Regions from separate parts of the Streptomyces sp. NPDC044044 genome, predicted to be linked through region 1. Evidence: predicted binding sites of a transcription regulator. Region 1 holds the regulator's gene; the other holds the start of a gene.
What was found. The regulator HspR, encoded in region 1, represses chaperone genes until heat shock. The targets are predictions, from matches to a motif close to TTGAGNNNNNNNNNCTCAA.
Positions count from the first base shown of each region.

Region 1 (3,405 bases):
GGCGGGTCCCGGAGGCGGCGGCGCCGGAGGCTCCTTCAACTTCGACCTGGGGGACCTCTTCGGAGGCGGCGCCCCGGGCGGTGGAGCGGGCGGCGCCGGCGGTGCCGGCGGCTTCGGCGGCGGTCTGGGTGACGTCTTCGGGGGCCTGTTCAACCGAGGCGGGACGGGGGCGGGCGGCGCGGGCACGCGTACGCAGCCCCGGCGCGGCCAGGACATCGAGTCCGAGGTCACGCTGAGCTTCACGGAGGCGGTGGACGGGGCCACGGTCCCGCTCCGCATGTCCTCCCAGGCTCCGTGCAAGGCCTGTTCCGGCACCGGCGACAAGAACGGCACGCCGCGCGTGTGCCCGACCTGCGTCGGCACGGGCCAGGTGACGCGCGGGGGCGGCGGCGGATTCTCGCTCACCGACCCCTGCGTGGACTGCAAGGGCCGCGGGCTCATCGCCCAGGACCCCTGCGAGGTCTGCAAGGGCTCGGGCAGGGCGAAGTCGTCCCGCACGATGCAGGTGCGGATCCCCGCGGGCGTCTCGGACGGCCAGCGCATCCGCCTGCGCGGCAAGGGCGGCCCGGGTGAACGGGGCGGCCCGGCAGGCGACTTGTACGTGGTCGTGCACGTCGACACCCACCCGGTCTTCGGCCGCAAGGGCGACAACCTCACGGTGACGGTGCCGGTGACGTTCACGGAGGCGGCACTGGGCGGCGAGGTGAAGGTCCCCACACTGGGCGGCCCGCCGGTCACCCTGAAGCTGCCTCCGGGCACCCCCAACGGTCGTACGATGCGGGCGCGGGGCAAGGGCGCGGTGCGCAAGGACGGCTCGCGGGGCGACCTGCTCGTGACGGTGGAGGTGGCGGTTCCGACCGACCTCACCGACACGGCGAAGGAAGCCCTGGAGGCCTACCGCAAGGCGACTGCGGACGACGATCCGCGGGCAGAACTGTTCCAGGCCGCGAAGGGAGCATGAGATGGACGGCCGTCGTCGAAATCCGTACCAACTGACCGACGAGACGCCGGTCTACGTCATCTCGGTGGCCGCCCAGCTGAGCGGACTCCACCCGCAGACCCTGCGCCAGTACGACCGCCTGGGCCTGGTCTCCCCGGACCGCACACCCGGCCGGGGCCGCAGGTATTCGGCCCGCGACATCGACCTGCTCCGCACGGTGCAGCAGCTGTCGCAGGAAGAGGGCATCAACCTCGCGGGCATCAAGCGCATCATCGAGCTCGAGAACCAAGTGGCGGCGCTCCAGTCGAGGGTGGCGGAGCTGTCGTCGGCGGTGGAGGGCGCTGCCGCGGCGATGCAGCAGCGCGAGGCGGCGGTGCACGCGTCGTACCGCCGCGACCTGGTCCCGTACCAGGACGTGCAGCAGGCGAGCGCGCTGGTGGTGTGGCGCCCGAAGAGGTCGTCGGAGCAGTAGTTCTGCGTTGTCGCGAAGGGGCCGGGAGGTGGGAACCTCCCGGCCCCTTCGCGCGTTGCGGTGGTCGACCAGAAGTGTTTGTCGCGGGGGAAGTGGAATTCCATGGCCATGGTGGGACTGTTCTGGATCGCCGAGGGCGACGTGTACGTGGGCGCGAAGCCGTCGGGCCTCGCCGCGGGGGTGCGGCTGACGCCGGAGGGCGTGGTGGCCCTGGGCGACAAGCAGGCGGGCATGTGGCCCTGGGAGGACGTCCACGCGCTGGCGGCGCAGGACGTCCCCGTGAAGTCCCTCAAGCGCAACGTGGGCGTGCTGGTGGACATGGCCCTGACGGTGGGCCTCGGCGGGGGCGACGAGGCGCCGACGATGACGCTGCGGGTCACGGACGCCGACGGCGACACGGGCCTGGTGGTGTACACGGCGGCGGCGACAGGGTATTCACAGACCGAGTACGACCTCTCCCGCGAGCTCCTGTCCCGCCTGACGCAGGGCGCGGGCACGCTGCTGACGACCCTGGCGGCGATGGCGGAGTGGGGCAGGCGCCATGAGGGCGGGACGCCGAGGGCGGCGGAGCGCGAAGAACTACTGCGAACGTGGACGGAGTCCTGATGCCCACCTCTCCCGTGAGCCCGCCGACGGAGACGGACCTGACGCACCTGCGCCGCTGCGTGGAGCTGGCGAGGCAGGCCCTGGAAGCGGGCGACGAACCCTTCGGCTCGCTCCTGGTGTCGGCGGACGGCAAGGTCCTCCAGGAGGACCGCAACCGAGTGGCGGGCGGAGACCAGACCCGCCACCCCGAGTTCGAACTGGCCCGCTGGTCGGCGGAGAACCTGCCGCCCGGGGAACGGGCGTGCGCCACGGTCTACACCTCGGGCGAACACTGCCCCATGTGCTCGGCGGCGCACGCCTGGGTGGGCCTGGGCCGCATCGCGTACGCGGCGTCGTCGGCACAACTGACGTCATGGCTGAAGGAACTGGGCACGCCACCGGGACCGGTCAACTCCCTCCCGATCGGGGAGGTCGCGCCCGGGGTGGCGGTGGCGGGGCCTGCTCCTGAACTGGCGGACGAGGTCCGGGAGTTGCACCGCCGGTTCGCGCTGGGCCGACGCGCCTCGTCCTGACTGCCGGTCCGGAGCGGCGCGTCACCGCGCGGCCGGAGAACAGGCTCTGCGGCGCCAGGGAGTGGCTGCCGTCGCGGTGACTCCGAGAGCCAGTGCGACGGCGGCGACGGCCCAGCTGAAGAGGTCGGTGGCCGGGTTGGCCGTCCAGTCCCACCAGTTGAGGGGATACCAGACCAGGAAGAGGACCGAGGCCAGCGGGACGGCCCAGCTGAGCTGCTGCCCCAGCGCACGGGCGGACAGCAGGGCGAGGCCCAGCCAGATCACGGTGGACCGGACGAAGACGATCCCGGACTCCGGACCGTTGGCGAGGGCCTCGGCACCGAACGAGAAGGCGCACACCGTCAAGGTCAGCGCGGTGCAGTACGCGGCGCGCAAGCGATGCATCGTGGATGCGCCCATGGCGTCGTGTGCCGACATGGCCCCGTCGAGAGCGGCGGAGAGGAAGACCGCCGTGAGAAGCGGAAGCTCCTGCCGGTACGGCACGCCTGTGGTGACTCCTCCGCTCCCGATGGAGGGAAGCGCGATGGCGGTGCCGCCGAAGAAGGCCGACAGCAGGGCGACCGCCGCGGTTCCGCAGAGGACTGCCGCGGCCCGGTGGACGCGTGCGTAGCGGAGCAGATCAGCGCCATTCATCAGGCTTGCACCACGACCTCTCACGAAGTACCTGGCCGCGCTCCCGCTCGATCCACTTCTGCTGTTGAGCCGACGGCATCCGCGCCGCTCTGGCCGCCTCGCGCTGGGCGGCGTCGACTCCCTCCATGTGGAGGCCCTCGTCGGCGACGGCCGGGTCCTGTCCCACTGCCTCGTATTCGAGCCATAGCGAGATGTTGTCCATGGACTGCCACGCATCGCGTTCGTCGTGGGGCGGGCTGCAG
Region 1 covers NZ_JBWKFG010000006.1:280,637-284,041, reverse strand. Annotated here, with positions in the region: gene dnaJ (molecular chaperone DnaJ) at 1-961, shown strand, start outside; gene AC07AG_RS23810 (heat shock protein transcriptional repressor HspR) at 963-1,412, shown strand; gene AC07AG_RS23805 (hypothetical protein) at 1,515-2,018, shown strand; gene AC07AG_RS23800 (nucleoside deaminase) at 2,018-2,530, shown strand; gene AC07AG_RS23795 (hypothetical protein) at 2,552-3,163, opposite strand; gene AC07AG_RS23790 (DUF7224 domain-containing protein) at 3,150-3,405, opposite strand, start outside.

Region 2 (3,405 bases), on a different contig from region 1:
CGGGCGGCGATGGCGTCGACGATCGTCGGGTCGTCCTCGACCACCAGAACCCGGCGCTGGGCGCCCGGCATCGCCGCCGTCGCACCGTTCTGGGAGGTGTGTGTCTGCTCCATCGCCCGCCCCTGACACTGATCGCTTGTGTTCGACCAGCAGGGTACGGGTCGCGAAGGCACCTCGGCTACGCAGCGCTTACGCCGAGATGAACCACGTCGGGTACGCCTCGGGCAACGGCGACCTCTTCCGTCCGTACCGACTGGAACCCGGCATTCCGTAGAGCGTCGTCGAAAGCGGACGAGGGCTGGGCGGACCACACGGCGAGCACTCCGCCGGGGTTGAGGCGAGCCTGACAGGCCGCCAGACCGGCGGGAGAGTAGAGGGAGTTGTTGCCCTCGGTCACCGTCCAGTCCGGTCCGTTGTCGATGTCCAGACAGAGCGCGTCGTACGTTTTCGGGGCGCCGTGAGACGCGTCGGTGCCGCACAGGTGCGCCACGAGGTCTGTGTGCAGGATCTCCGTGCGCGGATCGGCGAGCGCGGCCCCGGAGAGGCCGGCCAGCGGTGCATCCGCTCCCGAGCGGTGCCAGTCGATGATGGCCCGCTCGCGCTCCACGACGGTGATGGGGCCCCAGCGCGGGTCCGCTGCCGCGTGGGCGAGGGAGAAGCCGACGCCCAGGCCGCCGATGAGGAGGCTGGGCCCCGGGCGGCCGTCCAGCGCGCCGTACGCCGCGTCGACGAGCAGCCGCTCCGAGCGGCCGTCCGAAGTGTCCATGAGGAAACAGCCATTGGCGATGATCTGCAGAAGCGCACCGTGGCGCCGCAGTACGACTTCGCCGTACGGCCCCTCACGCCGGTCGATGACGACGGGGGTGGTGGTGTGGGTGTGCATGGCCGCCAGCGTATGGCGGCGGAACCGGGGCAGACTCGGGAAGCGCGGAACGGTGCGGACGCGCATTCGGCCCGCGAGGTTGATGTGATTCGTGTCTCACGTGGCGCCGGTCATAGACAGCGCCCGAAATAACGGCAAAGGGTGGACGGAACGGAAGGAGCGCCTCACCGTGAACCGGAGTGCGTCGGCTGCCCCCATGGCACCCGAGGAGACCGCCACGCCCGGCCTTGACGGCATCCCGCGGCAGCGGGAGCACGGGCCCGAGGCGTCAGTCCCCGAAACTCCGGAAACCCATGAGGCGCGTACGGCATCCCCGGCCGAGGGCGCCGAGTCCGGCCTGAACCGCCCGAGCCGCCTGAACCGTCTGAGCCGCCTGCGCCCCTGGCGCCTGCTGCCGACCCCCACGGGTACGCCCTTCACGTTCGGCTACGCCGCGGTCCTCACCCTGACGTCGCTCCTGGCGCAGTACGCGGACCCGTCCCTGATCTCGGCCCTGCACCGGCACTCCAGCACGGACGTGGCGCACCTGAGCCAGGAGCCGCTCCTCGTCCTGGTGGCCAGCGCCCTGTGGATCGCGGGCGGCATCGCGTCGCCGTACGCGATCGGCTTCCTGCTGGTCCTGACCGCCCTGGAGCGCCGCATCGGCGCGCTGCGCACGGCGGGCGTCTTCCTGCTCGGCCATGTCGTGGCCACCCTCGCGACCGAGGTCCCGGTCGGCCTCTCGGTCCTCGCGGGCCATCTGCCGGACACCTCCTTGCACCGGCTCGACTACGGCATCAGCTTCGGCGTCGCGGCGAGCGTCGGCGCCCTCGCCGGTCTGTTCAGGCCGTGGCTGCGGTGGCTGGTGCTCGCCGGGTTCGGCGGCATGCTCGTCGACGACCTGATCGCGTTCACGGACCCGATGACGAACTGGGGCCATCTCCTCGCGCTGTCGATCGGCGTCGCGACGTGGCCGCTGGTGCGGCTCTGGCGCCGACCCGCCTGACCTGTCCGACCCCGCCTGACCAGGCCACACCCCTCGCGCATCTGCGCGTATCGAAGTGATCGCTCACAGCGAACATCCCCTGGGGAACATTCATGGACTCACGAGCATTGAGTCCACATAGCTCAACTTGAATGCCGAAGGGGAGATCATGACTACTGAGTCTGCCGAGTCGAAGCCGTCCACACCGCTTACCCTGCCCGTGCTGCCGCTCGACGACGAGGTTGTCCTGCCCGGCATGGTGGTTCCGTTCGACCTGTCCGACACCGACGTGCGGGCCGCGGTGGAGGCCGCCCAGGCGGCCGCACGCTCCAGTGGGACCAGCAAGCCGCAGGTCCTTCTTGTTCCGCGCATCGACGGGACGTACGCCGCGACCGGCGTCCTCGGCACCGTCGAGCAGGTCGGCCGCCTCTCCGACGGCGACCCCGGCGCCCTCATCCGCGGCCGTGGCCGCGTGCGGATCGGTGCCGGCACGACCGGGCCGGGTGCCGCGCTCTGGGTGGAGGGGCTCAAGGTCGACGAGACCGTGCCCGACCCGCTGCCCGGCGCCCTCGCCGAGCTGGTCAAGGAGTACAAGGCGCTCGCCACCAGCTGGCTGAAGAAGCGCGGGGCCTGGCAGGTGGTCGACCGTGTCCAGGCGATCGAGGACGTCTCCGCCCTCGCCGACAACTCCGGCTACTCACCCTTCCTCTCCACCCAGCAGAAGATCCAGCTCCTGGAGACCGACGACCCGGCCGCCCGCCTGAAGCTCGCCACCGAGCAGCTGAGCGAGCACCTCGCCGAGCAGGACGTCGCCGAGTCGATCGCCAAGGACGTACAGGAAGGCGTCGACAAGCAGCAGCGCGAATTCCTGCTGCGGCGCCAGCTCGACGCCGTGCGCAAGGAACTGCGCGAGATCAACGGCGAGCAGGACGGCGAGGAGTCCGACGACTACCGCACCCGTGTCGAAGCTGCCGACCTCCCCGAGAACGTCCGCGAGGCCGCCCTCAAGGAAGTCGACAAGCTGGAGCGCTCAAGCGACCAGTCGCCCGAGGGCTCCTGGATCAGGACCTGGCTCGACACCGTCCTCGAACTCCCCTGGAACGAACGGACCGAGGACGAGTACGACATCAAGGGCGCCCAGAACATCCTCGACGCCGAGCACGCGGGCCTTCAGGACGTGAAGGAGCGCATCACCGAGTACCTCGCGGTGCGCAAGCGACGTGCCGACCGCGGCCTCGGGGTCGTCGGCGGCCGCCGTGGCGGCGCGGTGCTCGCCCTGGTCGGTCCGCCCGGCGTGGGCAAGACCTCGCTCGGCGAGTCCGTCGCGCACGCCATGGGGCGCAAGTTCGTGCGGGTCGCGCTCGGCGGCGTACGCGACGAGGCCGAGATCCGCGGACACCGTCGTACGTACGTGGGGGCGCTGCCCGGACGGATCGTGCGGGCCATCAAGGAGGCCGGGTCCATGAACCCGGTCGTGCTCCTCGACGAGATCGACAAGGTGGGCTCCGACTTCCGGGGCGACCCGGCCGCCGCCCTCCTCGAAGTCCTCGACCCGGCG
Region 2 covers NZ_JBWKFG010000003.1:742,328-745,732, forward strand. Annotated here, with positions in the region: gene AC07AG_RS14315 (response regulator transcription factor) at 1-113, opposite strand, end outside; gene AC07AG_RS14320 (spermidine synthase family protein) at 179-883, opposite strand; gene AC07AG_RS14325 (rhomboid-like protein) at 1,080-1,868, shown strand; gene lon (endopeptidase La) at 2,017-3,405, shown strand, end outside.
Region 2: a site for HspR is predicted at 1,976-1,994, ahead of lon (endopeptidase La). Genes of this name have one in related genera too.